DNA from 3 places in the Weizmannia sp. FSL W8-0676 genome. Region 1 is predicted to be linked to each of the others. Evidence: predicted binding sites of a transcription regulator. Region 1 holds the regulator's gene; each other region holds the start of a gene.

Region 1 (10,747 bases):
ACAAAATTTAAAAAATTACTGTGGAACATTCGATTACACGTACATACAGGAAAATAAGCGTAAATGTATCAAAGCGTTGCTGCAAAATCGGTTGCGTCCAAGGGAGAAGCTAATTCAACTCAGCTCCGGTACTTCAAGCCCCCTATTCTTATACCCTTCCTTCATAAAAATGAGCCTGCTTTTGCGAATACCGCAAAAGCAGGCCCGGAACGATTACATGCCCAATAATTTTTTTACACGTGCCACAACATTTTCAACGGTAAATCCGTATTTTTCCACAACGGTATTGCCGTTTCCGCTTGCGCCAAACGTATCAACCGACAAAATATCGCCTTCATCGCCGGTATACCTTTCCCAGCCGAATGGTGAAGCCATTTCAATGGCAAGGCGTTTTTTCACCTGTGCCGGCAATACGGATTCTTTGTATTCTTTGCTTTGCTGTTCAAAACGGTCCCATGACGGCATGCTGACAACAGCAGCATCAATCTTTTGTTCCGCCAATTGCTGCTGCGCGAGCACAGCCAGGTGGACTTCCGACCCGCTGGCAAGAAGGAGAACGTCAGCCATTTCCTTTTGTGCAGGGGATATGACATAGGCGCCTTTTGAAACGCCTTCCAGCGCTTTTTCAGCCGTCCCTTTCAAGGTTGGCAGCCCTTGGCGCGTCAAAACAAGCGCAGTCGGATGGTTTTCAGATGACAGGGCCAGCCGCCAGGCAGCCGCCGTTTCATTGCCGTCCGCGGGGCGGATGACCGACAAGCCCGGCATCGCTCTTAAAGAAGGAAGCTGTTCAACCGGTTCATGCGTCGGCCCGTCTTCCCCGACTGCGATACTGTCATGCGTAAAGACGTATGTTACCGGGAGGCCCATAAGCGCGGCCAGGCGGATGGCAGGACGCAAATAATCCGAGAAAACAAAGAACGTGCCGCCGTATACATGCACACCGCCATGAAGCGCCATGCCGTTCATGGCTGCGCCCATCGCAAATTCGCGGACACCAAACCAGATATTGCGCCCTTCATAGGCATCCGGCATATAGTCCTTGTCTTCTTTCAACCGCGTATTGTTGGATCCGGCAAGGTCGGCAGATCCACCGAACAAAGACGGCAAATGTTTGGATATGGCATTTAGCACTTCCCCGCTTGCCGCACGGCTGGCAAGGATTTTGCCTTCTTCATAGACCGGAATGTCCTTGTCCCATCCATCCGGAAGCTCGCCTTTTATCGCCTGTTTTAGTTCAGCCGCAAGCTGCGGGTATTGTTTTTCATAAGCCTCAAACAGGGACGCCCACTCTTGTTCCTTTTTCACGCCGTTTTCTACAACCAATTCACGGAACCGGGCGTAAACTTCATCCGGAACATAGAAGTCTTCTTCAAACGTCCATTTATACGCTTCTTTCGTCAGTTTCAGTTCATCTTCTCCGAGCGGAGCGCCGTGGGCAGCCGATTTCCCGGATTTGTTCGGGGAACCGTAACCGATGATCGTTTTCACTTCGATGAGTGTCGGCCGGCTTGTATCCGCCTTTGCTTCCTCGATCGCTTTTGCGACCTGTGCCATATCATTCCCGTCTTCAACCCGCAAATACTGCCAGCCGTATGCTTTAAACCGGTCGGCAACACTTTCGGAAAAGGCCTTGTTTAACTCGCCGTCAAGGGAAATGTCATTGGAATCGTACAATACAATGAGGCGTCCCAATTTTAAATGTCCCGCCAAGGAAGCAGCTTCGGCAGATACACCTTCCATTAAGTCGCCGTCTCCGCATAAAGCATATGTATAATGGTCAATGACGGGGAAATTTTCTTTGTTGTATACAGCCGCCAGATGCCGTTCTGCCATCGCCATCCCGACTGACATGGCAATCCCCTGCCCGAGCGGACCGGTCGTTGCTTCCACGCCTTCCGTATGCCCGTATTCCGGATGTCCCGGGGTTTTGCTGCCGTATTGCCGGAAATTTTTAATATCATCCATGCTTAATGCATAGCCGGATAAATGGAGCAGGCTATAAAGCAGCATGGAACCATGCCCTGCGGATAATACGAAACGGTCCCGGTTAAACCAGTGCGGGTTTTTCGGGTTTTGGTTCATAAACCTTGTCCAGAGGGTGTATGCCATTGGCGCAGCCCCCATCGGAAGCCCCGGATGGCCGGATTTTGCTTTTTCAATGGCGTCAATGGACAAAGTCCGGATTGTTGTGACTGCCAGTTCGTCCGTTTTATCAAACATCTGCTAACATCCTTTCTTCATGGGTTACAATTTTATATTAAGGCAAGTGAAACCCATAACACAACTCTTTTACCATTTGTATGTGTCAAGTTTTTCTCGACAAGGTTTAAATATCGGGTATTCCAAGACACTCTTTTTGTACACTTTCGGCTACCGTGCTTTACTTGCTCGGTGTAATTTTCGGAAAAGATGTAATATTTCCGTATAAAGATGGATAACGGGGATGTTGAGGCGCGCGAAATTCACTCGCTTTCCGCGGGCGGCCGGCGAGCCTCCTCGCTCGTACCTCGCTGCGGGGTCTCTCCTGGCTCGCTTTTCCCGCAGGAGTCTCGTAAATTTCGCGCGCCTCAACGATCAGTCCCCACTGAGCCAAGCTTAAAACGAAAGCTCTAATATTTTGCTTAAATGTCCCATTGCCGATGAACGGCTTGAATGCAGGGAAACTGATCCGTGCTTTACGCCGATTGACGGGCGTACAGGCTGCTTGAATCGTTGAGACATCCTGATGGATTGTTGCAAGCTCCGTTGCTTTCTCGCGCTTCTTGAACGGTGTTTCAGATAGACTTCTCTCAATGTCCCATTGAGTATGCCTTGTTTGATTTTCACCATGGCTTCTGCGCCAAGTTCACTCCAATGCATGCCCCTTTTTTTCATCCTGAAGGAGATATGCCTTTGATTCGATTCCATCGCTCCTAGGCCTCTCGCACCTTCCGGCACGTTTTTCACCCTGTCTCTCCAGTCAAAAATGCGGTCCCAGTTTTTCAAGATATACGAACGGAATTCCTTGATTTTCTTGAGAGCCTTTTTATCCGTCAAGGTGCTTTCGTGCGTATCCAAATATAACGTGAATTGGTCCAGGTCATGCGTTCTAATCGCTTTTCTAATTTGCTCTTTGATCTCGCTCTTTCCGCCCCCGAATGTCCTTACGATGGCTTGTGCAACGTGGTAGGTATCCAGCTGGTTGAGCACCGGAAATTCCGACTGTGAGAATGCTGTTTGAAACCGTTCAGCTGTATACCCTGCACCTCCATCGCTGTTTGTAATGACATGCGCTTTTTCAAGAGAGTAGGTGTTGGCAGCTTTGGCTTGCACTTCATCCCAAAATGTCTGGATTGCTTCCGTCGTCATGATAACTGTTGGCTGACGCAGGGAGACCCTTTTGCCATTGGCTTCCCATCCCTCATAGAGAATGGCGTGGTGAACTTCCATACTCTGTTTCTTTTTCAGTCCCCGTACAAATACACCATCTGCCTCGGAAAACAGATAGTCTACCTTCTTCCCGCCAGGCAGTGAGACAGCTACTTCCAGCTCTTCTAAAAGTGCCCTGTCAGCTTCCGCCTGTGTTTTTCCTACGCGTTTCACCATTTTCCCTACAGTTGTGTGACTAAGGCTCACTGCTGTCCATTCTTTTAAAATATCAGCTACCTCCCGATAGGTGTTCTCACTTGCCAACTCTGCCACCTTTAACTCCACTAACGGGCTGTATCGTTGGTATGGTAAAAGCCCTAACCATTCATCCAGAGGATAATGTGAATTCCCTTTCTGGTCATGCATTAGTGAACGTTTAAAGGTCACATTTCCAAATAAAAACTGAATGCTTCTGTTATCACTCCGGCAGTACTCCCAGCCATCCTCCAGCTTTTTTTGCTTAATTGTTTTATCTAACGTCTCAAATATTTCCCCAACCCATTGCGTAAAGGCATTCTGGATCAGAATTTTAACTTGTTCTTCAAATTCAATAAGACTTTTTGTATCCTTTAATAATCTAGCAATTATTGATATAATATCCATAGGAAGACCTCTTTCTAAATGTATTCGCCCACAAGCGTACATTTAAATGATAGAGCGTCTTCCCATTTTTTTCCACTCATCTGCCCTTCGAGTAAAATTTTACACATACTACCATTTTGTATGGATTTTGTAAGAAAGAAGCAGGATGGCGCCCCTTTAGTGCAGCTTTCTTTTTGTTTGGATTTGCTTTATTTTTTCCGGGGTAACGTCCTGGCCTTCGGGGTCAAGCACACGGACATTTTCAATCGTTTTTCTGAATGAAGAGCGGAACGCCTGCAAATACTCGCTTCGCAACTTTGACTGTTCCTTTGCTTCCTCACCTGTCAGGCCGCCGATTTTCGCTTTTTTCGCCAATTCGTTTATTCTTGCCATTTTTTCCTTTGAAAGCATATTTTCTCTCCTTTAATCCGTGATTGATGCCATCTTACTAAAATATAGGCCCGCCTGCAAAGAAAGCGCACCGGCGAAACCGGTTTTGGTACTATTGATCATGCACCGTTTCCTCCATATATTCCCTGTAACGCCGGTGGACGGTTGCTTTTGAAACTTGATAGCCAAAACCGCGCATTGTCGCAGCAATCTCCTGAAAAGTCAGGCCGTTGTCCCGCAGGCGGATAATTTCTTCAACCGGCACTTCCTTCCTCTCCCTGCCGTCCGGATTCCGCTTTCCTTTTAAATTTTTTTCCGGGCGGTAGCCGTTTCTGACTGCGCGTTCCATCCCCCTTTTGATTTTTAAGTTATGCAGCTTTCGCTGGTACTCTTCAACCATGCTGACAATTTTCAACACCATTGAATCGGATTCCGAAAGTTCGAGTTCACCGTTTTGTGCATAACAATATACTTTGACCCCTTTTTTATATAAAAAATGGAGCAGTGCAATTTTTGCATTTCCTCTTCCAATCCGTGTTTCATCCTGCACCAGTACGGCGTCAACCTTTTCATTTCCAATGATATCAAGAAGTTCAAGGATACCGGGCCTGTCCAGGTCGTAGCCGCTTGCCCGGTCGCAGATCACCCCGGCCACTTGAAAACCGCGGGAATCCGAAAGCTTCTCCAGCTCTTCCCGCTGCCTCGCCAAAGAAGTTTCCTGGCTTTCTTTTTCCGTGCTTACTCTGCAATATAAAACAACTTTCATTTTTTCGTCTCCCATTGTGATTTCATCGCAAGTTCCCTTTTATCATCCCTGATTTCATTTTTTTCTACCGGAATGACAATTTTTTCGCCGGCTTTGATCATGTTGCCGTTAATCCCATTATGGCGCTCAACCCAGCTGATAAATGCTTCCCTCGACATTTTGCCCTGTTCTGCATACTGACCGGCGATATTCCAAAGCGTCTCGCCCTCTGTAACGCTGATTTTGATATAGTGTGGGGATGGATCCCGCAGACTTCCAATCATGAAAAATCCGAAAACAAGCGCAAGCCCTGCTAAAATCATAACATAATTATACTTTTTCCATAATCGTGACATCTCCATCTTCCTCCCGCGAATATTCGTTCGTCCAATCACCAGTTCTATTATAAAACGAACGCCTGTTTTTCGTCAACATTTTTTTCGAACTTACGTTTGTTTTATCTTCTGCAATGTGATATAATAATAGCAAATAATGGCATTCCTCCCGTTTGCGTCCCCGTACGCAGCGCGGGTGCCAAACAAAACTGCGACGAGGTGGATATAATGGCAAAACTATCAAAACGGCAACAGGCGATACTTGATTTCATCAAGCATGAAGTCAAAACAAAAGGCTATCCCCCTTCCGTGCGGGAAATTGGCCAGGCAGTCGGGCTTGCTTCCAGTTCAACTGTCCATGGCCATCTCGCAAGGCTTGAAAGCAAAGGGCTGATCAGGCGCGACCCTACAAAGCCGAGAGCGATTGAAATTTTGGACCATGATGAAGAAATACCGGCCCAAAATGTTGTCAATGTGCCTATCGTCGGAAAGGTAACAGCAGGCATACCGATTACGGCTGTAGAAAATATTGAAGAGTATTTTCCGCTTCCGGAACATCTTGTCCCGTCTGACGAGTCCGTCTATATGCTGGAAATCGAAGGGGACAGCATGGTGGATGCAGGGATTTTAAACGGCGATTATGTGATTGTCCGCTCCCAGCAGACGGCAAGCAACGGGGATATCGTGGTCGCCATGACAGATGAAAATGAAGCGACAGTAAAAAGATTTTTCAAGGAAAAAGACTACTTCCGGCTGCAGCCTGAAAACCAGACAATGGAACCGATCATATTGAAAAACGTCACCATTCTCGGCGTTGTCATCGGGCTGTACAGGCAAATGGTGCACTGATCAAAAAGAGGCAGTTTCGGCTGCTTCTTTTTTAATAGAGCATATGCGAGTTTGATGGCAAAAATGCCTGTGGCACTTGAGGTTTTCCGGGCTTCCAATCTATTTTTGAAGGAAAAAACGGGGCAATTATCGGGCATTTTGTTTTTCTGAGCGTGAGATGGGAAACTGCCCATTAAACAAAAACCCCTCAAAGCCTTACGCTTCAAGGGGTTTCTTGCTTAATACATTTCGATATACTGGTCGCGTTCCCATTGGTGGACTTGTGTGCGGAACATATCCCATTCAATTTCCTTTGCTTCAAGGAAGTGTTCGATGATGTGATCGCCAAGGGCGTCTACCATTACTTCATCCGATTTTAAGTTTTCCAGCGCCTGCAGCAGCGTGCCCGGGAGGTCGACAATGCCGGCTTCTTCTCTTTCTTCTTTCGTCATGACATAGATGTTGCGGTCGACTGGTTCCGGCGCCTGCAATTTGTTCGCGATGCCGTCAAGCCCTGCTTTTAACAGGACGGCGAGCGCGAGGTACGGGTTCGCAGACGGGTCAACACTGCGCACTTCAACGCGCGTGCTTAAGCCGCGGGAAGCCGGAATACGCATGAGCGGGCTGCGGTTGCGGGCGGACCAAGCAACATAACAAGGCGCTTCATAACCCGGCACAAGCCGTTTATAGGAGTTCACCGTCGGATTCGTTACGGCCGTAAAGTTCGGCGCATGCTTTATGATGCCGGCGATGAACTGGTATGCCGTATCGCTCAGCTGCAGTTCTGCATCGTTCGGATCATAGAATGCATTTTCTTTTCCTTTAAAGAGCGAAAGATTGGAGTGCATCCCGGAGCCGTTCACGCCAAACAACGGTTTCGGCATAAACGTCGCATGCAGGCCGTGTTTGCGTGCAATTGTCTTGACCACCAGTTTAAAGGTCTGGATATTGTCGCATGCCCTGACAGCATCCGCATATTTAAAATCAATTTCGTGCTGGCCAGGCGCAACTTCATGGTGGGATGCTTCAATTTCAAAGCCCATTTCCTCGAGTTCCAATACGATGTCGCGCCGGCAGTTTTCGCCAAGATCCGTCGGCGCCAGGTCAAAATAGCCACCGTTGTCATTCAGCTCAAGGGTCGGTTCATTTTTTTCATTCAGCTTAAAGAGGAAGAATTCCGGTTCAGGCCCAAGATTAAAACTCGTGAAGCCAAGTTCTTCCATTTCTTTCAATACTCGCTTCAGGTTATTCCGCGGATCTCCTTCAAACGGGGTGCCGTCCGGATTATAAATATCGCAAATCAGGCGGGCAACTTTCCCTTTCTCAGCCGTCCACGGGAAAATAACCCATGTATCATAGTCCGGATACAGATACATATCCGATTCTTCAATCCGGACAAATCCTTCAATCGAAGAGCCGTCGAACATGATTTTATTGTCGAGCGCTTTTTCAAGCTGGCTGAGCGGGATTTCGACGTTTTTAATCGTCCCTAAAATATCCGTGAACTGCAAGCGGATGAATTTCACATTTTGTTCTTCGGCATTCTTCAAAATATCTTCGCGTGTAAACTTAGGCATGAACAGTATTCCTCCCTTTAGGCAATAAAAAGTATATATCTAAGCTATAAAACTAGCTTTTCAACAACGTTAATGGAAAAAACGGGGCGCATCGCTCAACCGCTGGCTCGGGCTTTGAAAACGGCCGGCCTGCAGCAGTTCCTGGCGAAGCCGTTTGCGGATTTCTTCATCCGTTACATGATTTTTGACGAGTACCGGCCCGGTTCCGCGGTGGTCGTTCATCAATAAGATTTTTTTGATACCCGCAATATTGATCCCCTGATCCAGCAAATCTTTAATATCAAGAAGCCGGTCGACATCATTTAAGGAATAAAGGCGGCGGTTGCCTTCCGTCCTTGCCGGTGTAATCAGCTCATGTTCTTCATAATAACGGATCTGCCGGGCCGATAAATCTGTCAGTTTCATAACAGTCCCGATCGGCAAAAGCGGCATCGAACGGCGGATTTCTTTTCGACCCATGTTATACGCTCCTTTTCTTTATATTTTTACTATATTCGATGTGAGTTTTTTTGTCAACAAAATGTTAAGTTTTCTCACATCATTTTTATTGCCCTTAGGAAGGCAAAACGAGTTTTTCGCGGATTTCCATCCATTCTGCCACGTCCACGCTCTTTCTAAGGGCTTCAAGGCGGGCATCGAACTGTTCGGCAATATCGAGCAAAGCTTCCGATTGCATTTTTGCAAACTCTTCCTCCAGCCATGATCGGAACGAACCGGCAAGCTTTTCTCCCTGCACGTCAAGATACTGCTGTGCAAGCGGTTCGAACACGTCCTGCAGTTCTTCCTGCATGCCGGCTTTTCCTCCTTTTTCAAAAAAGGTGCGTGCATTTTTAAAATGGCGGAATGCCTTTTCAAAAGGCTTCAAATCCGTCTCCAAAAAAGCCGCAGGAAAATCAGGCGTAGCGTGTGCGCCCGCTTCAAACGTACTGACGGACAAATCAGGAAGCAAACGTTTTATCTCCCTGTTCCATTCCGCGCTTTGGGAGGCGAATAAATTCCGGCAATGGGCTTCAAGCCTTACATTTGTCGCCCGCATCTCCTGCGCAAAATCATAACCGACGAGTTCTGCAAGCTCCTGAAGGGCGCCCGGCAAATCTTTCGCTGCCTTTACCGTTGCCGGATTAAAAGCTTCCTTGAAAAAGTCGGCGAAGCGGTAAAAAACACGCTGTTTCACGTAATAGAGCAGCTCCTTCTGCTCCTGCATAACGCTGTCTGTGAAGAACGCCAGCTTTGTATTTTTCAAAATGGCTTCTGCCTCTTCCCGCCGTTTCCGGAGGAGTTCCCGTTTCGCTTTCTTTGTTTCAATTGATTCATTGGCATCGCGGATCACGGCATCCACCATTTCGAGGCCGCGTTCCAGCTCGTTTTGTGCGGACTGAAGCACCATATTCAGCAAATCATGGTCGAGAAATTGGCGGAACCCGGCTTCAAATTCGGCCATTTTCGCTTCCTTCCGCCTGCCTGAAAGCGCAAGCAGGCTTGATACACCATACAGGCGCGGGTTGCGGATGCCAAAATGGAGCAGCTGCCCCCTGACATAGTCCATCACTTCTTTATATTCTTCACCGGACGAGGCAAGATCAATCGCATTGACAATAAAAAACATCTTATCCAGTTCAAATGCTTCTTTTACCCGCCCGAGCTGGATGAGAAATTCCCTGTCTGCGCGCGCGAAGGCATGGTTATAGTATGTGACGAAGAAAACCGCATCCGAGTCTTTAATATATTCAAATGCCACGCCGGTATGACGGGCATTGATCGAGTCGGCTCCGGGCGTATCGACCAGCGTAATGCCAAGCCTTGTGAACGGGCAATCATAAAACAAATCAATGGACTCAACAAAACAAGACTGGGTTTCATCGGCAACAAACCGGCGGAACGCTTCCATTCCGGCATTCAAGTTCTGCCCGGCCCGCCCGTTGAAATCAGGGAAGCCTTTCGCAAAGGCACGCAAAAAAGAGAGATGGACTTTTTCGTTTGCTTTGCTCGTTTCTTTTGCGTGCAAAGTTTCAATTTTTTCAAGCGCTTCCCCGAAAGAACGGCAGCCGAGCCCGAAAACAGCGAGCGACTTGTTGACATCTTCCAGCATCTGTGCCTCCGTTTTCAGCTGGACGGCTGCCGTTTTATGCGGATGTGCCGCATCAGGCGGGCAGATCCGGCAAATGGCTGCTGTTGTCGGATTCGGTGAAACTGGCAGCACTTTTTCGCCGGCAAGCGCGTTTGCAAAAGACGATTTTCCCGCGCTGAACGCGCCGAACAGCGCAACGGTATAGCGGCGGTTTTTCAGGCGCCTGCTTTTTGTACTGAGCGTTTCGGTATACCGTTTAAAACCGTGCTGATCTTTTAGCAGCGTAATCGCCTGCTCCATTTTGGCAAGCGCGGTTTCAAGTGGCAATGTGCCGGCTTGTTTTTCTGCCGGGGCGGAGGTTTCTGTAGCCTTGCCGGTTTCTTCCGGCTGTTTTGCATCCTTTTCCCCGCGGTACACCCGGTAATGCGCCTTTTCATCCGCCCATTCTTTCTCTATTTCAGCCAGCAGCTGTTCCGGATGTGCGGCAGGTGCTTTCAGTTCAGCCCGTTTTTCGACAAGCTGCCTTTCTATTTTTTCAAGATGCCTGTAAGCCTCTGCCAGTTCTTTTGCCTGCCCGGCCTTTTTCCGGGCCATTTTAAGCTGTTCCTCTGTTTCCAAGGCAGCCTGCTTCAGGACGGGCGCTTTCCAATCGTCCCAAGCCTGGCGGGCGGAACGTTTTATTTCGTCCGAGACATTTTCGCAATAATGGAGGATGTAGTCGCCTGTCAGCCGGGCGCCCTCTTTTACCTGGGCGGCAAGCATTGCTTCGCTGAAATCTGCTTTAAGCATGCCGGCCTGTTGTTCCAGCATTTGC
Region 2 (10,747 bases), 320 kb from region 1:
AATATTGCGGTGCTTGACAAAGTCGTACCAGTCAAACTTTGTTTTCAAATCATGCGTATCAACGTTTTCAGCAATATCGTGGATCGCCGATTTTTTCACGCCGAACCAGTGCGGCCGTTTTTTCAGGAAATTGCTGTTTACCCAGAGGCCGAGCAGCCATCTGGAACCGTAAACAGCCGTCAGAAAGCTCAGCAGAATACTGATAATTAATGTTGTCGCAAATCCCCTGATTGAACTTGTCCCGAAATAAAAGAGAATGATGGCCGCAAGAATGGTCGTGATGTTGGAATCAAAAATGGCCACGAACGATGACTTGTTCCCCGACCGGAACGCCGATTTCACACTTTTGCCGACGCGCAGTTCTTCTTTGATCCGCTCATAGGTGATAATATTGGCGTCGACCGCCATCCCGACCCCGAGGACAAGCGCAGCAATCCCGGGAAGCGTCAGTACCGCGCCCATTAAACGGTAAACGAGCAAAATCAGGAAAATATAAACGGACAGCGTAATGCATGCGATAAAACCCGGAAAACGGTAGTAGCCGATCATAAAGAGAAAAATGGCTGCAACGCCGATTATTCCGGCAAGAATTGTATCATGCAGCGCTTCCTGGCCGAAAGACGCGCCGACAGATGTCGAATAGATTTCGTGCAGCTTCACCGGAAGCGCCCCTGCATTCAGCAGGTCTGCAAGATTGGACGCCTCTTTTACCGTAAAGTTCCCGGTAATTTCAACCTGGTCTGTATTTAAAACAGAATTTACAGTCGGGTTTGACAAAAATTTCGGATTTTTCTTTGCCACTTCTTTTTTATAGGAATCGCCTTTTTGAAAGTCCATCCAAATGACAAGCTGGTTGTTCGGCGCCATCGCCAGGATTTTTTTCGTGACATTGGCAAACTTTTTCCGGCTCTTTAACTGCAGGACAACATCCGGTTTGCCGTTCTGGTCAAATGACTGTTTCGCTTTACCCTGTACAAGGTCCGTCCCGTCCATCATCACTTTGTCATTGACGTCACGGAAAGTTAGGTTCGCGGTTGTCGAAAGCATCTTTCTCGCTTCGTTCTGGTCTTTCACCCCGGCAAGCTGGACGCGGATCCGGTTGTTGCCTTCGACTGAGATCTGCGGTTCGCTGACGCCAAGGGCATTCACGCGCCGGTCCAAAGCGGCTGCCGTATCCGCAAGCGCGGCTTTATCAATCTTCTGCCCTTTTTTGACCGGTTCCACTTTGTAAAGCACTTCAAACCCGCCCCGTAAATCAAGGCCAAGGTTAATTTTTTTCACAACTTTATCCGTCGTTCCCCCTATTAATCCCGCAAACAGCAGGACAATGAGAAAGAAGGCAACGATGCGGCTCCTTTTCACCATTATGTACAGCCTCCTAGCGAATCAAAACATATCACATGCCAAAAAATGCATGCGCCCGTGAATCATTTCTATTATGATGCAGGGCAAAAAGCGTGTCAATTTTTCTTATTATTCCGCATGCAGCCGGTTTTGCTTATTTGCCCGCTTATTCTTCCGTCTTGTCCCCGTTAAAAAGCGCATCCAACTCCTTTTCGTCCAGCTCGGCAAACCAGTTTGGCGAACGGTAAGCTTCCACGGTTTTAAAACTCATCAAATCGCCGGGCTTAACCGTTAAAACGTCGGAAACAAGCGCATACATGCGGACATGCGCCGGATCCGGATTTTTCCACACTTTCCGGATTAAATATTCCCAGACATCCCTTGCTTCAAAAGACCCGTAGCCGAAGACGGCCAGTTCTTCCGCCTTGCTTTTAACCGCAGGTTCAAGTTTTTTATAGTATTTTTCATACGGATGGCGGTCCTTCACACGTTCTGCCCCTTTCCTGAGCATTGATGTATTCTTGTCCATTACCGTGCATATACATCATTGTATAGGAAAATTGCAGATTTGAGAAGGCAGGTTAACAGAATGTCCAAGTTTTTAAGGGGAACGATTATATTGCTCGCCGCAGGTTTTGTAACAAGGGTGCTTGGATTTATCAACCGGATTGTCATTGCCCGGTCGCTCGGGGAAACGGGCGTCGGGCTCCATCAGATGGCTTTCCCGACCTTAATGCTCGTCATTACGGTAACCCAGCTCGGGCTGCCGGTCGCGATCTCGAAATGCATTGCCGAAGCAGACGCGGTCGGAGACAGGGTAAAAATCAAGAAGATCCTTGTCATTTCCTTAACGGTTACCATTTCGCTGTCGGCCGTTTTTACGCCCGGGCTGATTTTACTGGCGCCGTATCTGGCTGACCATTTATTCACAGATCCGCGCGTCTATTACCCGCTTGCCGCCATCACGCCAATTATCCCGATTGTAGCGGTTTCCGCTGTATTGCGCGGCTATTTCCAGGGGAAGCAAAACATGAAGCCTTTTGCCGTCTCACAGGTCATCGAGCAAAGTGTGCGGATTATGCTGATTGCGTTTTTTGCCAATTTGCTTCTGCCGTACGGGATTGAATATGCGGCAGCCGGCGTAATGTTTGCATCCATATTGGGCGAACTGTCATCCCTTCTTTATATGTTTACGATGTTTAAATTGAAAAAGCAGATCCGCGTCCGCAAACATTTTTTCAAAGCCGTAAAATCAGGGAAAGACACGTTTTACGAACTGATGCGCGTGGCGGTTCCGACCGTCTGGAGCCGGCTGATCGGCAATTTCTCCTGGTTCCTCGAGCCGATTGTCGTCTCCCACTGCCTTGCCCTTGCCGGTGTCGCTTCACATCTTGCGACAAAACAGTACGGTTCTTTAACCGGCTTTGCCATGCCGCTGTTGATGCTGCCGTCTTTTGTGACGGTTTCCTTGTCAACCGCCCTTGTGCCTGCGATCAGCGAAGCCAATTCAAGGAAAAATGCCAGGCTTGTTGAACACAGGCTCCAGCAGGCATTGCGTTTTTCCCTTTTAACCGGCGGCATCTCGGTTGTCATCCTGTATGTCTTTGCGGAACCGCTCATGCAGGCGATGTACGGGACGGCAAACGGGGCACAGTTTATCAAAATCATGGCGCCGTTTTTTATTTTTCAAGCATGCCAGGCACCGCTCCAGGCCGCACTGCAGGCAATGGATCTGGCAAAAGCGGCGATGATCAACAGCATCATCGGGGCAGTCGTGAAATTGGGCACCATTTTTGTCCTTGCTTCCCGACCGGAGTTCGGGATCAACGGCGCCGCGATCGGCATCATGGCGGGAATGGTGCTTGTGACCTTTCTTCATTTTGCAACCGTTTTGAAAAAAATCCAGTTTACCCTGTATGTCCATGACTGGGCCAAGCTTCTGGCTGTTTCGGTCGTTTCCGGCGCATTCGGGCACTGGTGGTTCACCGGTATAATGGCGCAAGACGCATCTTTCCTGCGGCTTTTAGCGGGCATTTGTTTGACCGTGGCTGTTTATGCTCTGCTGCTTGTGATGACAAAATTGATCCGCCGGTCCGATCTCATGTATGTTCCGATCCTGAATAAATGGCTATAAAAAGAGCAATAGGCCCTGCATGTTCCGGCCGGGCTTATTGCACATCATCCAGATCAATATAAAACTCGCCATCCTGATAACTGCAAAACGAAATCCGGCTGATATCCCCGTACCCTCTTTTTTGCAGCTCGCTGCGCAGCCATGCTTCGGTCTTGTTGCTTTTCTTTAAATTGTTTTGCTGGATTTTCCCTCCGACAATGAGCGGTTCCGTATAGGATGCCGGTTTGTTTTTGTTTTTGCTTTTTTTCACCACTGACAGCTGCCCGGAAGTTTCCAGAATCGCAAATTCCACATCCGCAATATTGTCAATATCTTTTGAACGGAGCTGCATCAAAAGGTCGTCAAAATTGTAACGCTGCTTGCGCATTTCTTTTTCATCGATTTTTCCTTTATTGATGAGAATGCTCGGCTTGCCGTCAATCAGCTTGCGGATCCGGTTGCTGCGGAGCGAGAAAAGCGCCAGCGCGATTTGGATGCCGAGCAGGACAACCATCGGCAAAAGGGTATTTACAACGGGCTCACTGTGGTTTTCAATGGCAACGACCGCCATCTCCCCGATCATGATAAACACAACAAGATCCAAAACGCTCAGTTCGCCGATTTCCCTTTTTCCCATCAACCGGAAAATAATAAGAATGGCAAAATACATCAGCAGTGTCCGAAAAAAAATAATCAATAAATTTTCCAACGCCAATCCCCCCGTTCGGTCAAAATCATGTATTTAGTATGCGCAGCATGCTTAAAAAACTCTCAAAAATCTTTTGCCCGGTTCTTTTTGCTGTTTCCAGGCATATGCTTGTACTGAGGAAAAAAGCTTGCCAAAGGGGGAGAATGAAAATCGGAGCGCAAAAATATAGCATCGGCCTTGTTTACGGGCTGGGCGCCATTTTTGTCCTGCTTGCCATATCAAGCCTCGTGATTTCACTGATTCTGCGGTTTTCAGATATGACGGAGCATGCTTTGCATATGGCGGTCACGATGATTTCTTTTTTCAGTTTATTTCTCGGGGGGCTCGTCGGGGGCGGAAAAGGGAAAAAGAAAGGGTGGCTTCTCGGCAGTTTGACGGGGGTCCTCTACACAGCGATTGTTTTTCTCGTCCAGTACCTTGGTTATGATGAACTCTTTACGGTGAAACAAGCCATTTACCATGCTTGCTATATTGTTGTCGCCGCAATGGGGGGCATTTTAGGGGTCAACCTCTTCTCAGGAAGGTCACGGGAATCCTGAAAAAAAGCGCCGCATCGCGCGGCGCTTTTTTTATTTCGTTTCTCCGGCATTTTTTTCTGCCACTGTTTTGTCTGCTTTCTGGCTTTCGGCTTTTGCTTTTTTCGCTGCAACGGATTCCGTCACTTCACGGATCGCCGAGCGGTCAAACGTCAACCGCGTGCCATCGCCGCATCTTAAGACGACTTTATTTTCATCAATCGAATCCACAGTTGCATGCAAGCCGCCGATAGTGACAATTTTGTCCCCTTTCGCCAGATTGCTCTGCATCTGCTGGATGTTTTTCTGCCTTTTTTGCTGTGGCCTGATGAGCAGGAAATAAAACAGCACAAACAGAATCACCAAAGGCAGTAACTGGGCCCACGCCATCTGAATCCTCCCTTCTTAAGTTGCTTGTATTAGAAATTTTTTGCATCCGGACGGTTAAATCCGTATTGCTCAAAAAATTCTTCCTTGAAATCAAGCAGCCGGTCTTCGCGGATCGCCTGCCTTACATTTTCCATTAATTTTAACAAAAAATATAAATTATGGTAAGTGGTCAGACGAATTCCGAAAGTTTCGCCACATTTAATCAAATGCCGGATGTAAGCGCGTGAGTAGTGCCGGCATGTATAACAGTCGCAATGCTCATCAAGCGGGCGGAAATCGCGGGCGTACTGTGCGTTTTTGACAACAAGCCGGCCGGTTGATGTCATCACCGTGCCGTTCCTTGCAATCCGGGTTGGCAGCACGCAGTCGAACATGTCAATGCCGCGGATGGCGCCGTCAATCAAAGAATCGGGCGAACCGACCCCCATTAAATAACGCGGCTTGTCCGACGGAAGCAGCGGTGTTGTAAATGCGAGCATCCGGTTCATCACGTCCTTCGGCTCGCCGACGGACAGGCCGCCGATCGCATAGCCCGGGAAGCCGAGCGACACAAGGGCATTTGCGCTTTCAAGCCGCAAATCTTCATACGCGCCACCCTGTACGATCCCGAACAAGCCCTGCACACCGGGGCGCGCATGCGCACGGAGACAGCGTTCCGCCCAGCGCGCTGTCCTTTCCACCGACTGTTTCATATATTCATAAGAAGCAGGGTACGGCGGGCACTCATCGAATGCCATCATGATATCGGAACCGAGCGCATTCTGGATTTCCATTGATTTTTCCGGAGACAAAAACAGCTTGTCCCCGTTTAAATGGTTCCGGAAATGGACGCCTTCTTCCGTAATGTCCCGGATCTTGCTCAAGCTGAAGACCTGGAACCCGCCTGAATCGGTCAGGATCGCCTGGTCCCAGTTCATAAATTTGTGCAGCCCGCCTGCCTCTTTAACAATATCATGCCCGGGGCGCAGCCACAAATGATATGTATTGCTCAAAATGGTGCCGGCCCCCATTGTTTTCAATTCTTCCGGCGACATCGTCTTCACCGTGGCGAGCGTTCCGACCGGCATGAACATCGGGGTATCATAGGTGCCATGCGGCGTATGGAGTTTTCCGAGGCGGGCGCCTGTATGTTTTTCCGTTTTGATCAGTTCATAAGTAATGGCAGCCAAGTGATGCGCTCCTTCCACTATTTAATCAGCATCGCATCCCCGAAACTGAAGAAACGGTATTTTTCTTTTACCGCCGTCTCGTAGGCATGCAAAATATTTTCCCTCCCTGCCAATGCGCTTACCATCATAATAAGCGTCGACTTCGGCAGGTGGAAATTGGTGATCAGGGCATCAATTGCTTTATATTGATAACCCGGATAAATAAAAATATCCGTCCATCCGCTTGAGGCGGCAATTTTTCCACCATGGGCGCTTGCCACCGTTTCAAGTGTGCGGGTGGAGGTGGTGCCGACAGAGACCACACGGCCGCCGTTTTCTTTTACTTCCATAATCGTGCGGGCCGCTTCTTCTGATACCTGGTAAAATTCCGCATGCATATCATGGTTTTCAATATTTTCCTCATTGACGGGACGGAAGGTGCCAAGGCCGACATGGAGCGTAATATAGACTATTTTCACGCCCATTGCTTCAATTTTTTTCAATAACGCTTCCGTGAAATGGAGCCCGGCCGTCGGCGCAGCGGCAGAACCCGGTTCTTTTGCATACACGGTCTGATAGCGGTCCTGGTCCTCGAGCTGTTCTTTAATATAGGGCGGCAGCGGCATTTTTCCGAGTTCATTCAGCACTTCGTAAAAAATCCCTTCGTACTGGAATTTCATTACCCGGCCGCCATGGTCCAGCTCCTCCGCACAAACGGCGGAAAGCTTTCCGTCGCCAAACCGGACAACCGTCCCTGTTTTCACACGTTTTGCCGGTTTGACAAGGGTTTCCCACCGGTCTCCTTCGAGCTGTTTTAAAAGCAGTACCTCAATTTTTGCGCCTGTTTCGTCTTTTATGCCGAAAAGCCTTGCCGGCAATACTTTTGTATTGTTCAGGACAAGGCAGTCCCCCGGGCGCAGGTATTGCGTAATGTTTTTAAATACGCTGTGTTCAATTTCCCCTGTTTTTTTATCCAGCACCATCAGCCGGCTGTCCGAACGGTTTTTTAAAGGCGTTTGGGCAATCAGCTCTTCCGGCAGGTTATAATCAAATAAATCGAGTTTCATTGTTGCTTCCCCTTCGTTTTGAATTCCATTTGCGGCTACTTGAACCGTCCAATGATATATAATAACACACTTAAGATCACGCTTAAAAGGATCGATGTTGCGATTGGAAAATAAAAGGTTGTGTTCCCTTTTTTAATGAGGATATCGCCGGGCAGCCGGCCGATTTTCGTAAACTGCAACAACAGGCCGAGAGCAAAAAGAATCACGGCGATGGTCATCAGCACTTTTCCAAATCCGCTCATTCCGGCACCTCCATATGAAAATGCGCATAGCAAAGCGGGGTCGCTACCCTGCCGCGCGGCGTTCGCTGCAAAAAGCCAATTTGCAGCAAATACGGCTCATATACATCTTCAATCGTTTCCCTTTCTTCCCCGATGCTGGCCGCAATCGTGTCGAGCCCGACAGGACCGCCCCGGAAGCGCTCTATGATCGCTTTTAACAGCTTATGATCAATATGGTCAAGCCCGCGTTTGTCAACTTGCAAAAGTTCAAGGGCATAATTGGCGATCTCAAGGGTTACCTTTCCGTCTCCTTTGACCTGGGCAAAGTCGCGCACCCTTCTTAACAACCGGTTCGCAATCCGCGGCGTGCCCCGCGAACGCCTTGCAATTTCCGCCGCCCCCTCAGGCTCAATCGCCGTCTCAAGGATGCCGGCTGTCCGCAGCACAATTTCCGCCAGTTGCGCTTCGTTATAATATTCGAGCCGGCTGATCACCCCGAACCGGTCGCGCAGCGGTGCTGAAACCGAACCAGCCCTTGTCGTCGCCCCGATCAAAGTAAACGGGGGCAAATCAAGGCGGATGGAGCGGGCACCCGATCCTTTGCCGATTACGATATCAAGGCAAAAGTCTTCCATTGCCGGGTACAGCACTTCTTCAATCGCTTTCGGCAGGCGGTGGATTTCGTCAATAAACAGCACTTCCCCCGGTTCAAGCGCGGTTAACACGCTGGCAAGATCGCCCGGCCGCTCGATGGCAGGCCCTGAAGTCGTCCGGATGTTCGTGCCCATTTCGTTTGCGATCACGGCGGCAAGCGTCGTTTTGCCAAGCCCCGGCGGACCGTAAAGCAGCACATGATCGAGTGTTTCGCCCCGTCCTTTTGCCGCTTCAATAAACACGGCTAAATTATGCTTCACTTCATCCTGGCCGATATATTGCGCAAGGGTTTGCGGCCTGAGGCTCATTTCAAAGGAAACTTCCTGTTCGTTTGCCTCGCCGGAAACTACGCGGTCTTCCATGCTCTCCCCTCCTCCATTATTTTACCATTGCTTTTAAAGCGAGTTTAATATATTCATCCGCAGAAAGCACTTCTTCCGGAAGTTCAGGCACCACTTTCGCGATTTCTTTTTCCGAGTAGCCGAGCGCCGCCAGAGCGAGCACCGCTTCTTCGAGGTTTTGGTTGCCGGAAGCAGGCGCCGCTTTTTCCCCGCCCACATCATCCGGCATCTCCGGCACGAGGCCTTGCAGCTTTCCTTTCAGATCAAGAATCATCTGCCTTGCCGTTTTTTTGCCGACACCGGGGAATTTGACAAGGAAAGATTCATTTTCATTCTCAATGGCGTCAACGACCTGCTGCGGCTGCCCGTACGCTAGAATGGCAAGCGCCCCTTTTGGCCCGATGCCGGAAACATTAAGCAGCTTTTGAAACAGCGCCCGTTCTTCCGCCGTTTCAAAACCGTAAAGCGCGATCAAATCTTCGCGCACATGCTGGTATGTAAAAATTTTTCGTTCTTGTCCGATGCTTTTTGAAAAAATATACGGGTTCGGCACCAGCAGCCGATAGCCGATCCCCCCGTTTTCCACGACAACGTAATCCGGGCTCACGGAATCAATGATGCCTTTAATATATTCGTACAACCTTCCCACACGCTCCTCAAAAACTTGCTATCCCATATTGTACCACAGAACGCAACCGTTTTGGGAACGAATGTCCGGTCTTGCCCTTTTTTCCGACCGGATGGTTCCTAAAGATGAGGCGCTTTTCCTGTTTCCATGGCGGAAGGAAACCGGCATCCGGAGACAGATGAGTGTCCGTCCGGCATACCGGGCCGCCGCTGCCTCCGGACGGGCTTCCCCGGATTTTCAGCTGGAACAATCCCCCGGGTTTAAATGGCACGATTAGCCGCAGTGCATCGGTTTAAAACAGCACGGGCCACACTCCACAGTGTAGCCGGTTTGATACAGGCCTAACCGGCTTTGCCGCAAAAAAGCACTTTCTGCACCCGGACGGGCCGGGTGCAGAAAGTGCCTGGGACATTATAATTCGGCGTTATGGTAAATTTCCTTTACATCGTCATCGTCTTCCAGCCTGTCCAGCAATCGCTCCATCTTTTCTTTTTGCGCTTCATCCAAAGCAATTGTGTTTTGCGGCACCATGGTGATTTCTGCCCGGGCAAATGTAAAGCCTTTTTCCTCCAGATTCTTCTTCACATCCATGAATTGCTCCGGGTCTGTATAAATTTCAAACACTTCATCGCTCGTTTCCATTTCCTCGGCGCCTGCTTCAATCACGGCAAGCAGCATTCCGTCTTCATCTATCTCGAGCCCTTCCCGCTCGATGACAAGATAGCCTTTGCGGTCAAACAGGAAAGACACGCATCCGTTTTCGCCGAGATTTCCGCCGTTGCGCGAAAAAGCAACACGGACATTCGAAGCGGTCCGGTTTTTATTATCGGTTAAAGCCGTGACCATGACGGCAACGCCGCCCGGCCCGTACCCTTCATATGTTATTTCCTCGTAATGTTCGGCGTTTTGGCTGCCGTTTGCTTTCTCGATGGCGCGTTTAATATTGTCATTCGGCATATTGGCGGCCTTTGCCTTTTCAATGACCAGGCGGAGGCTTGAATTTGCTTCCGGGTCAGGCCCGTTTTTCGCCGCTACATAAATTTCCTTTGCCAGTTTTTGAAAGATTTTTCCGCGCTTTGCATCCTGCGCATTTTTTCTGCCCTGAATATTTTTCCATTTGGAATGGCCGGACATGGCCATCACTCCTTTCTGACAGCGCTGATACAGTCCCCTATTACTATACCATACTCGCCCGAAAGGAGGATGAAAATCGTTATGCCGGCGGGGAGCGCCCCTGGTGTTCCGTTATGCTTGCAAACGCCTTTTTACTTCTTTTTGAAACCGGGCGCGTTCCCCGAACTGCCCAATTGAAAGCAGGGAAAGATGCGGCCAGTACTGCTCTTTTTCTTTTTTGCCGCTTCCAGCAAAACGGTTCCACTCCCTTAAAACATCCGTCGGGTAAAGAAGCGCCTCCAGAAAAGTTTCCCGGTCCGGCGCGCCGTCCAGCATTCCCCAGTTTTCAAGGGCGGCAAGCGACCATGAAGCAGCGGGCAAAACCCGGTTGCAAAACTGGAGATCATCAGTCCAGGCCGGGGCAAGGCGGGCAAGGTCAAAATCAATCAAATACAGTTTCCCGTTTTTCGCACGCAAAAAATTATGGTGGGCAACATCGCCGTG
Region 3 (10,747 bases), 960 kb from region 1:
TTCCCGATAGGCACCAAGGGCAATCAGCTGTTCTATCAAATATTGCCGTTTTTTCTCTATCGCGTGCCGCAGAAAATTTTTCAAATGAGCATCCTCCCATCCTTTTGGAGCATGATTTAAAACTCATCATATTTCCGTACGGGTTTCGATATGCGCAATTTCTTGAACAAATAATGAACATTGTGCCGCAATCCATTCTTTTTCATGATCCATTGTTGCGACATGATAAGAGTTGCGGAGCGGGATGATTTTTTTCCAGCTGGCATGAATATGCGCGGCAATATAATCTGTATTTTCAGGAGGCACGACATGGTCTTCTGTTGATTGGAAAAACAGTGCGGGGCAATGGATGGCGGAGAGGTTTTCCCGCGTTTCCCGCATCACGGACAGAAGTTCACGGATGGAAGCCACCGGCACTTTTTCATATGCAATTTCATGCACGCCTGCTGCTTTGATATCCGGCGGGCCCTCTTGAATAAACCGCCCTTTCGCCAGGCATTTTTCAAGTTCAGGGATGTTTTGGATAGCCGCGTTGATACACACTATTCCCTGGATATCCGGGTGTTTTTCCGCGAGATGCAAAGCCAACGTGCCACCCATTGACTGGCCGATAACAAAAATATCGCGGCAATGCTGTTTCAGCAACTGATAACCTTCTTCAAGGCTAGCAATCCAGTCTTTGTAAGTGCAGCGTTCCATTTCCAGGATATGCGTCCCGTGTCCCTTTAATCTTGGCGCGCAAACCGTAAACCCGTCCGCTGCCAGTGCCTCTCCCAAAAAGCGGACGCTCTGCGGGGTGCCGTTGAAGCCATGCGAGATGAGAATGCCCATTTCATTTCCTTTTATAAAAAAGGATTCTGCACCCGTAAGAACGGGATAGTTTTCATGCATAAAAAAGCTCCTTCCTAACGTTTATACGGTCAGTGAATTTAAAATGTTAACATAATTTTAAACCAATTAATCCTAGTTGTAAAGTATGTTTTATCGGTAAAATGACGCAGGATAGGTAAAAACCATTGTAAAAAAGGGCTAACTATAGTCCCGGATATGGAGCGGAAAATGCCTTTCAAGAATTTTTTTGAACGCCGGATCCTGGACATGCTGGAGCATATATGCCATGTTCGTAATCGAGTTGACACAGCCCATCGCCAGTTCATTTAAACCATACAGTTCATGTGCGGCTAATTTCATGATTCAACCTCCACTTTTTTTGAACCAACCTTATTTTGTTTTAAACGGGGCAGGATATACAGGAACGTTTTCATTGTTTTTTGCAATGGCCGGTGCTACTGTAAAAATGAAACCGTCCCGCAAATGGGCAGGAGGAGGAGAGGGTTGTGAAGACAGAAACTTTACGTTTAAAGGCGCATCAGGATGCTGAACTGACGGCGTACGTACTGGACGGATCCCCCGAGTTCAGCAATATCGGGGCGCGCCCGGGTGTGCTTATTTTTCCCGGTGGCGCCTACCGGTTTACCTCGGACAGGGAAGCGGAACCGGTTGCGATGGCATATTTGGCGGAAGGATTCAACGCGTTTGTACTGCGCTACTCGGTCGGGGAATCATTCCGTTTTGAAGCGGTTTTACAAGATGCGGAAGAAGCCATGGAGCGGATTCGCGACTATGCGGGGGCATGGCATACAGACCCTGAAAAAATTGCGGTTGCCGGTTTTTCTGCAGGAGGGCATCTTGCCGCCGCACTCGGTACGATCGGGAAAAATAAGCCCAATGCATTGATTTTAGGCTACCCTTGTATTTTGGATTCGATGAGCGGGAGCCTTGCTTTTCCGGTGCCGTCTGTTGACAAGGAAGTGACTGCCGAAACGCCGCCGGTCTTTCTGTTTTCAACGTTTGAAGACCAAACCGTGCCGATTGAAAACTCGATTGCCTTTATGCAGGCGTTGAATGCACACGGCATTCCATTCGAGTCGCATATTTTTCAAAAGGGAAAGCACGGGCTGTCTCTCGCCAAACCCCACACTTCAAACGGATTGAAAGCCAATGTGGATGCAGATGCGGCGCAATGGTTTGGCCTGAGCGTTTCCTGGCTTCATAAAGTGCTCGGCCAGTTTCCGGCTAATGCCTGATTGCGGAGATTTGACCGGCCGGAAAAACGGTTCCAGATTGATAAAATCAGAAAATTTTGCCACGCATAACTGGGGACGAGCGGCGCTGTATGACAAACCATTATGTAAAAATTGGGAGGTTTGCACATGTCATGTTTAAATGAAACCTTTGTATTGGAAAATGGGGTGGCGATTCCGAAAATCGGCCTTGGCACATGGCAAGTCCCGAACGGCGAAACCACTTACCATGCCGTATCCTTCGCTTTGAAAAACGGCTATCGCCACATTGATACCGCCTATGCTTACCATAATGAAGAAAGTGTCGGCAAAGCAGTGCGGGATTCCGGCATTGACCGGCGCGACATTTTTGTCACGTCCAAGCTGCCGGCGGAAATCAAGTCGTATGACAAAGCGCTGAAAACATTTGACGAAACAATGGAAAATCTTGGCCTTGAGCAGCTCGACCTTTATCTGATTCATGCCCCGTGGCCATGGAGCGAAAAGGGGGCCGATTATACGAAAGAAAATATTGAAGTTTGGAAAGCGATGGAGAAAATCTATGAAAGCGGGCGCTGTCGGGCAATTGGCGTTTCCAATTTCAGCGGTTCCGACCTGAAAGCCGTGATGGAAAATGCGAAAATCAAGCCGATGGTCAACCAAATCCGTTACTTTATTGGACATACACAGGAAGACGTGACAGCGTTCTGCCGGGACAACGGCATCCTGGTTGAGGCCTATTCGCCGCTTGCTACAGGAAAAATTCTGGAAAACGCCGAGATCCAAAAAATTGCAGACAAATACGGCAAAACACTTCCGCAAATCTGTATCCGTTACTGCCTGCAAAAAGGCGTGCTGCCGCTTCCAAAATCGACGCATGAGGCATTTATCCTGCAAAATGCGGATGTGGACTTTGAAATTTCCAGTGAAGATATGCAATATCTCGATCAGTTGAAAGAGACAGAAAAATAAACGGAAAGAAAAAGGCTGTTCATTTGGACAGCCTTTTAAATTGTATCGAAGCTGATTCCGAAGCGTGATTAAGTGCAACCGTTCTTTTTTCATATTATAATGGTTACAAAAGAACAAAGCTGTTGTTTACAGAAAAGGCATAACAGGAATGTTGGCGGCAGTCTGCTGTAAATCACTGGAAAGATTGCCCGGCCGGCACATGCTGTTTGAAAAAAATAGAGAAATCTGCGAACTTTTTACCGGCATTGAAAATATACAGCAAAGAACCAGGGGGAGCATAAATGAAGATTGTTGCACTTTCGGGCTCGCGCGTCGGCTCGAAAACAAGAACAGCGATGAACTACGCGGTAAACGTGATCCGCGGGAAATATCCAAACGCGGAAGTCACGCTCCTTGATCTGGCGGATTACGATGTGCAGTTCAGCGATGGGCGCCATTATATGGATTATGAAGGGGATACAAAATTTGTGGCGCAAACTGTCATGGACGCGGATGCGCTTATCATCGGCACGCCGGTTTTCCAGGCATCGATTCCGGCAACATTGAAAAATGTGTTTGACCTGCTGCCAGAAAAATCACTTCGGGATAAGGTGGCAAGCATCATTGTCACGGCTGGCTCACCGAAACATTATTTGATTGCCGAGCAGCAGATCAAACCGATTTTGTCTTACATGAGGGCCCAAATTGTCCAGTCTTATGTTTTTATCGAAGAAAAAGATTTTTACCGGAAAGAAATTATCAATGAAGACGTCCTCTTGCGGATCAGCCGGCTTGTGGAGGACACAGTCATGCTTACGGAAACGTATGCAAAAATAAAAGAAGCAAAAGAAGCAGCGTACACCTCCCGTGACTAAAGCCTCACGTGGATGGATCAGAAAAGGGCGGACAGCTAAAACTGTCCGCCCTTTTCTGGCTGAACGAGAGAATGCGACAAAAAGCGGAAGTTTTAAGAGATAAAGTTTCCTGTTGGTTAACTTTTTCCATCAAAGTCAACAGATAATCCATCGACAGGTATAAGCGAAGGAAATACAATGACGTTAAGAGGTGAACAGGATGAATGAACTGAATATTAGCAAATGTATCCTCCGCAAGCGAAAGAAAAATTACACCGGAACAGCCAAAAGGTTCTGTATTCAAGTGGAAAACGGGCAAAACTTTCCCCTGTTTTATGCAACGTAAATATGTGGAGTTATTAATAGAGAAAGGAGGGCACCAAATGTTACCATATTTTTTAACGAAAAAAAGACAATTTATACTATTGATGTTGAGCCTATTGCTTTCAATTGTTTTTTATTTTTTTATCGGTAAAGATATGGCTTTTCATCTTAACGGATATCTGCGCCCAGACTTTAGTGTAGACAAAAAATGGGCCTGTTTATTTTTCCTGCTGCCATGGTGATCTGTCTTTTTTTTAAAGAAAAATATATCATTCCGAAATATTTTTTCTGTATGTTTTTCGTGATTCATTTATTCATTTTATTCATGACAGTGCTAATTCAACTTTTACCTTTCCTTTAAAAAAAGTGAAACTCAACCGTCTTCATCAAAGTCAACAGATAATCCATCGACAGGTAGAGAGACAAGGAAATACAATGGCGTTAAGAGGTGAACAGGATGAACGAACTACATATTGGCAAATGCATTATCCGCAAGCGAAAGGAAAAAGGCATTACACAGGAACAGCTTGCAGATTACATGGGTGTTTCAAAAGCCTCTGTATCCAAATGGGAAACAGGGCAAAGTTACCCGGACATTGTGATTCTCCCCAAGCTGGCAGCCTATTTTAATATTACCGTCGATGAACTACTGGGCTATAAGCCACAACTTTCAAAAGCGGAAATTAAAAAAATCTATCACAGGCTGTCGGAAGAATTTGCCCGGAAACCGTTTGAAGAAACTATGGAAGAGGTCAACCAACTTGTAAAAGAATACTACGCCTGTTTTCCATTCTTGCTTTCAATCGCGCAACTCTTAATGAACTACGCCAATTTGGCAAAAACAGAAGAGCAAAAACAAGAAGTTTATACGTTTTGCATTGATTTGTGCCGCAGGGTAAAGGAAGAGTGGGCGGAAATTGGCGATTTAAAAACAGCAAACATATTGGAGGCGCTTTCCGAAATTGCGCTGGGGCATTATGACCAGGTTATTTTGCTGTTAAAAAACAGTTTAGCTCCGTATATGGGGGGAAGATGTGCTCCTCATCCAGGCCTATCAAATGAGAGGAGAGGAAGATCAGGCAGCCAGAACAGGGCAAATTTTCCTTTTTCAAAACATTTTGAGTACCTTACAGCTGTTGGTCCAAAACTTAGCCAGGGAGATGCAGGAACCAGCAAGATTTGAAAGAACGTACCGGATGGCAAAACACTTGATAGACGATTATGAATTGAAAAGCATCGGCACAAATGCTGCATTTACGGTCCATATTGTGGCTGCGCAAGGGTTTATCCAGCATCAGCAAAAAGAAAAAGCGCTTGAAGCCCTGGAACAATATGCAGAAACGGTTTGTAGCATCCCATTTCCTTTTAAACTGAGGGGAAACCGTTATTTTCCGGATGTCGAGCAATGGATAGAAGAAATAGGAATGATTGGTACCAACAGCCCGCGTGACGATGAAAGCATAAAAACGAGTTTCCTTTCACTGATTAAGGAAAATCCCGTTTTTGCAGTTCTCCGGGAAGAAAAAAGATACCAAAAACTGGTGAACGATATTCAATATAAACTGGGAATCGGCCGGGCGTAACTTCTCTGTTTCAATTGCAGCGGCTTGCAAAAGTATTTGGATAAATATAAAAATATTCAGAAAAACGTTTTTTCTCTTGATCATTCCCTCCCTGTCCATGTAAAATAAAAATAGCAAATAAATGTTCTCGTTTTTAAATTTGGGAGGGAGTGCCTTGTCTTTTTCATTTATCCATGCGGCTGATATTCATTTGGACAGCCCTTTGGCCGGCCTGGAGCAATACGAGGGGGCACCAGTGGAAAAAATCCGCGGTGCAACCCGTGAAGCATTTAAAAATTTGGTGGATGCGGCGATTGAACGGCAAGTCCATTTTCTCATCATTGCCGGCGATTTGTATGACGGCAACTGGAAAGATTACAATACCGGCCTCTTTTTCACAAGCCAGATGTTGCGCCTGCAGAAAGAAGGCATTCCTGTTTTCCTCATCCGCGGCAACCATGATGCGGCCAATTTGATGACGAAATCTCTGAAACTGCCGGAGAATGTCCACGAATTTCCGGTAAAAGCGCCGGAAACGGTTACCCTTGATGCCCTTGGCGTCGCCATTCACGGGCAAGGTTTTGCACAACGGGCAGTGGAAGAAAATCTTGTGAAAAACTATCCGCCGAAAAAAGAAGGCTATTTCAATATCGGCATTTTACATACAAGCGCGACGGGGCGTGAAGGGCATGAAAATTACGCGCCGTGCACGATAGAAGATATGATGGAGAAGCAGTATGATTATTGGGCGCTCGGCCATATCCATATGCGGGAATTGCTCCATCCGCATGATCCGGTGATTTTGTTCCCGGGCAATATCCAGGGACGGCATATCCGGGAGACAGGAGAAAAGGGCTGCACCTATGTGGAAGTAAAAGACGATACGATTGAAAAGTTGGAACCCATCCCGCTTGATGTGTTGCGCTGGACATTATGCCCGGTTGATATGGGCGACATCGAAACGATGGACGGGCTCATGGACGCGGCCCGCAGTGCGCTTGAAAAGGCATACGGGGAAGCAGACGGGCGTTACTTGGCGGTGCGTTTTGAATTGGCCGGCGCAACGAAAATGCACAGGGAACTGATTGCAAAAAAAGACCTCCTCTTGAACCAGCTGCGTTCCATTGCGCTTGAGACAGGTTTCGGTGAAATTTGGGTGGAGAAAGTAAAAATCAAAACAACAGGACTGAACGATGCCGATGCCTTTTCCGATGAACAGTCGCCAATCGGGACGGTGCTAAAATTTATCCGCAGCACGGCCGAAAATGAAGAGATGCTTGAAGCGCTGCTGGATGAGTTCAGTGATATCCGCCAGGCCATTCCGCATGAACTGAAAGAAGGGGAAGACGGGTTTGATTTTTCCAACCCCGGCCTGATCAAAAAGCGGATAAAAGATGTGGAAGACTTCATTCTTTACTCCTTAACGGAAACGGGGGCGGAAAAGGCATGAGATTTGATTATTTGAACCTGCTTGCTTATGGGCATTTTACAGACCAGATGCTTTCCTTTGATCCGGAGAAAAACTTCCATCTGCTGTTCGGGCCGAACGAAGCCGGAAAAAGCACAACACTCCGCTCGATTACGCATTTTTTATATGGATTTCCGCAAAAAACGAACGACGCTTTCCTCCATGGCAATACGAAATTAAGAATTGAAGGGCTTTTGCGCAACACAAAAGGGGAAGCTCTGCAGTTTACCCGCAGAAAAGGGAAAAAGAATACGGCACTTGGTCCGGACGGCAACCCGGTCCCGGAAAATACGGTCGCCGCTTTTTTAAACCATATGCCTGAATCCCAGTTTTTAAATATGTTTGCCCTTGACCATGTCCGTCTCCGTGAAGGTGGCGAAAGCCTTTTGGAAAGCGGCGGCAATGCCGGGGAAAGTTTTTTCACAGCCGCTTCGGGCATCAATGTGCTGCGCCGGGTTCTCGAGAACTTCGACAAACAGGCAGGCGCACTGTACAAAAAAACCGGTTCCGTCCCTGAATTAAATAAGCTGCTCAAGCGGGAAAAAGAACTTTCGAAAAAAATCAATGAGCAGCAGCTGAAAGTACAGGCATGGAAAGCTTTTGAGGCGCGTTACCGGGAGTTGGAAAAAGAACTCGGCCGCCTCACCGCAAAAATTAAAACGCTGCGCAGCCAAAAAGAACAGCTGCAACGGGTCAAATGGATTTTGCCGAAGATCGCAAACCGGAAAAATCTTTTGCAAAAATTGGAAGCGCTCGGCGATGTCCCGGATCTTCCGGATAATATTGCCGAAGTCCGTGCCGAAGCGGAAAACAAATGGAACGCTTCCCGGGCAAACTTGGACAAAATTTCCCGGCAACTGGCGGGCACCGAAGCGGAAATGAAAGAAATCAGCATTCCGGAACACATTTTGGAACAGGCTGCCGCGATTACCGGCCTTTACCGCCAAGTGCAACAGTACGAAGACGATGAAAAAATGCTGCCTGAGCTCGAAGGAAAAAAGCAGCAGCTCCAAGCCCAATTGATGTCCGTTATGAAGGAGATCGACCCGGACCGTGCAGCAGTTGAAAATATAGAACATTACCGGCTGCCTTCCGCCCAAAAAGAAATGATTCGCGAGCTTTGCAAGCAAAAGCCGTTGCTCGATCAGGCTTATGAATCATTGAAACGGGAAGGCGAAAAACTGGAAAAAGAGCTGGCAAAGAAGCTGGAAGAATTGGCTGCCTTGCCTGATCTGCCGGACGTGGAAAAACTGGAAGCCGTCCTGACCAAGGTGAACCGTGTGGGAGACGTGGAAGCGGCGATACACGAGCTGGCCGCGGAATGCCGGCAAAAACAGCGGCAAGTGGAAGAAGCCGTTCGTGCTTTGCCGTTATGGGATGGCGAGGCGGAAGAACTTGTCAAACTTCCGGTGCCCGGTTTGGAAGAAACGGTGAAAAAGTTTGAAAAAGAAGCGGAGCAATTGACGCGGCAGCTGGATTCGGTGCAAAGCCGGATTTCCCGGTTGAAAGAGGACATCGAAGCTTCAGAAGAAAGCATCCGCCGGCTTGATTCCATTGCCGAGATCCCGTCCGAAGAAAAGCTGTCGGCCGTCCGTGCCTTAAGGGATGCCGGCTGGCAGCTGATCCGCACCAAACTTGAAACCGGCCATTGGCATGAAACGGCTGAAACGTATACAAAGGGAGAGCCGGCCGCGTCGGTTTATGAGAAACATGTCCTTGAAGCTGACCAGATTGCGGATACGATGCGGCTGGAAGCGGAAAAAGTCGGCGAGAAGAATAAACTTTTAGCCGATATTAGAAAGTTCCGCGGGAAAAAAGAACAGCTTGAAAAAGAGAAATCAGGACTTGAAGAAGCTTTGCGTGCGTGGGAATCCGCCTGGCAAAATCTTTGGGCGCCGGCGCAAATCCGTCCGCTTACGCCTGGAGAGATGCGGGAATGGCTGCAAAAACACACGCAAATTAAAAGCTTGATGCAGGATTATGAGAAGGCGCAAGAAAAAATGCGCGCGCTTCATGATAGCCGTGCGGACTGCTGCAATGCGCTATCTGCCGTGCTGAAAACATTTGCCGCCGTTTCAGAAGGACAGCCGCTTGCGGAACTGGTGAGCCTTGCAGAAAATGAATTGAAACGAGTCCGCAATCTTGCAGCAAAGAAGGACAGCCTTGAAACGGCCATCCGCGATTTAAAAGAAAAACGGGAAGAAATGCAAACGGAGAAAGCGGAAATCGGGAAGAAACGCGAAGCATGGCTGGCAAATTGGTCTTCGGCTGTCGCGGGCACGGCAATATTGGAAGAGGTGCCGCCGGCGGTTGCTGAATCCCTGCTCGCCCGCTATGAAACATGTATGCAACTCTATGATGCATACAACCAGACTGAAAAAGAGCAGCAAGCCGTCACTGAAAAAATGGCGCGCTTTGAAGAAAAAGTGCAGCATATCCTTGAAACGGCCCAACTTCCATTGAGCGGGGAGAATGCTGCGGTTGCCGTAAGCCAGATGTATCAGCTGTTGCAAAATGCCCAACAGGACGATGCCGCTTTGAAAAAGCTCAAACGCCATTCAGAGGACTTGGAGAATGAGAGAAAAGAAGAAACAGAAGCACTGGAAGCAGCTGAAGCGGTTTTAACAGAACTTTTCCAACAGGCAGGCTGCAGCACAATTGAAGAACTCAAGCAGATTGAAACAGCTTTCCTGCTGAAAAAAAGTTTTGAAAAAGAAATCCGGCAAATCGAAGCGGACATGCTGGATGCGGGTGCCGGTAAATCACTGCAGGAATTGCTTGATGAGGCGGCCCGGTTTGATGCAGATTCGATTGACGCCGATTTGGCGGAAACCGGGCGTGAACTTGACCGTTTGGAAGCCTCGCGTTCCGAGGTGGAGCAGGAATATGGGGCGGTCAAAAAAGAATACGAAGAACAGATTCGCGGCGCCAACATGACAGCCATTGAAGCCGGCCAGGAAAGGGAAAGCGTGCATGCGCAAATCGCCAGTTTGACGGAGCAATATATCCAGTTGAAACTCGCTGCCGCTTTGCTGCAAAAAGGGATTGAATTTTACCGGAGCCAGAATCAGAATCCGATTTTAAATCGTGCGGGTGACATTTTTGCGCGGCTGACACTTCATTCTTTTGACGGGTTGGCGGTTGATTACAACGAGCAGGACGAGCCTGTTTTAATGGGCGTGCGCAGTGGGGAGAATGTGCCGCTGAACGGGATGAGCGATGGGACGACCGATCAGCTGTATCTGTCCTTACGTCTTGCGAGCATTGAAAAATACGCAGCTGAAAACGAGCCGCTGCCGTTCATTGTCGATGACATCCTCGTCCATTTCGATGACGAACGTTCAAAAGAAACATTGAAAGTATTGCTCGAACTTTCCAGCTGCACGCAAATCATCTTTTTCACGCATCATCAGCGCCTTGTCGACATGATGCAGGAAATCGCCCCGCCGGAAGCCGTCCAATATTTGGCTTTCCACGGGCAGAAAGTTGCCGTGCATTAAACAGGGCTTGCTGAACAAATCCGTT

The links. Region 1 encodes LexA, which represses DNA repair genes until DNA is damaged. Its sites were predicted from a motif close to CGAACATATGTTCG; they were not measured.
Region 2: a site for LexA is predicted at 9,206-9,219, ahead of ruvA (Holliday junction branch migration protein RuvA). Genes of this name have one in related genera too.
Region 3: a site for LexA is predicted at 5,890-5,903, ahead of NST20_RS03175 (DNA repair exonuclease). Genes of this name have one in related genera too.

Annotation. Positions count from the first base shown of each region.
Region 1 covers NZ_CP151954.1:1,622,830-1,633,576, forward strand. The annotation lists gene tkt (transketolase) at 214-2,220, opposite strand; gene NST20_RS07885 (ISLre2 family transposase) at 2,596-4,011, opposite strand; gene NST20_RS07890 (DUF896 domain-containing protein) at 4,168-4,401, opposite strand; gene NST20_RS07895 (recombinase family protein) at 4,493-5,146, opposite strand; gene NST20_RS07900 (LysM peptidoglycan-binding domain-containing protein) at 5,143-5,481, opposite strand; gene NST20_RS07905 (hypothetical protein) at 5,456-5,614, opposite strand; gene lexA (transcriptional repressor LexA) at 5,689-6,309, shown strand; gene glnA (type I glutamate--ammonia ligase) at 6,528-7,865, opposite strand; gene NST20_RS07920 (MerR family transcriptional regulator) at 7,935-8,324, opposite strand; gene NST20_RS07925 (dynamin family protein) at 8,419-10,747, opposite strand, start outside.
Region 2 covers NZ_CP151954.1:1,944,551-1,955,297, forward strand. The annotation lists gene secDF (protein translocase subunit SecDF) at 1-1,365, opposite strand, end outside; gene NST20_RS09605 (post-transcriptional regulator) at 1,511-1,831, opposite strand; gene spoVB (stage V sporulation protein B) at 1,934-3,478, shown strand; gene NST20_RS09615 (DUF421 domain-containing protein) at 3,513-4,166, opposite strand; gene NST20_RS09620 (TIGR04086 family membrane protein) at 4,310-4,705, shown strand; gene yajC (preprotein translocase subunit YajC) at 4,736-5,071, opposite strand; gene tgt (tRNA guanosine(34) transglycosylase Tgt) at 5,101-6,240, opposite strand; gene queA (tRNA preQ1(34) S-adenosylmethionine ribosyltransferase-isomerase QueA) at 6,258-7,286, opposite strand; gene NST20_RS09640 (DUF2905 domain-containing protein) at 7,322-7,528, opposite strand; gene ruvB (Holliday junction branch migration DNA helicase RuvB) at 7,525-8,523, opposite strand; gene ruvA (Holliday junction branch migration protein RuvA) at 8,540-9,142, opposite strand; gene NST20_RS09655 (YebC/PmpR family DNA-binding transcriptional regulator) at 9,542-10,264, opposite strand; gene NST20_RS09660 (aminoglycoside phosphotransferase family protein) at 10,376-10,747, opposite strand, start outside.
Region 3 covers NZ_CP151954.1:658,483-669,229, forward strand. The annotation lists gene fbpA (Fur-regulated basic protein FbpA) at 1-84, opposite strand, end outside; gene NST20_RS03135 (alpha/beta fold hydrolase) at 127-891, opposite strand; gene NST20_RS03140 (hypothetical protein) at 1,030-1,191, opposite strand; gene NST20_RS03145 (alpha/beta hydrolase) at 1,338-2,087, shown strand; gene NST20_RS03150 (aldo/keto reductase) at 2,214-3,035, shown strand; gene NST20_RS03155 (NADPH-dependent FMN reductase) at 3,317-3,889, shown strand; gene NST20_RS03160 (hypothetical protein) at 4,252-4,434, shown strand; gene NST20_RS03165 (helix-turn-helix transcriptional regulator) at 4,650-5,375, shown strand; gene NST20_RS03170 (hypothetical protein) at 5,389-5,775, shown strand; gene NST20_RS03175 (DNA repair exonuclease) at 5,930-7,204, shown strand; gene NST20_RS03180 (AAA family ATPase) at 7,201-10,722, shown strand.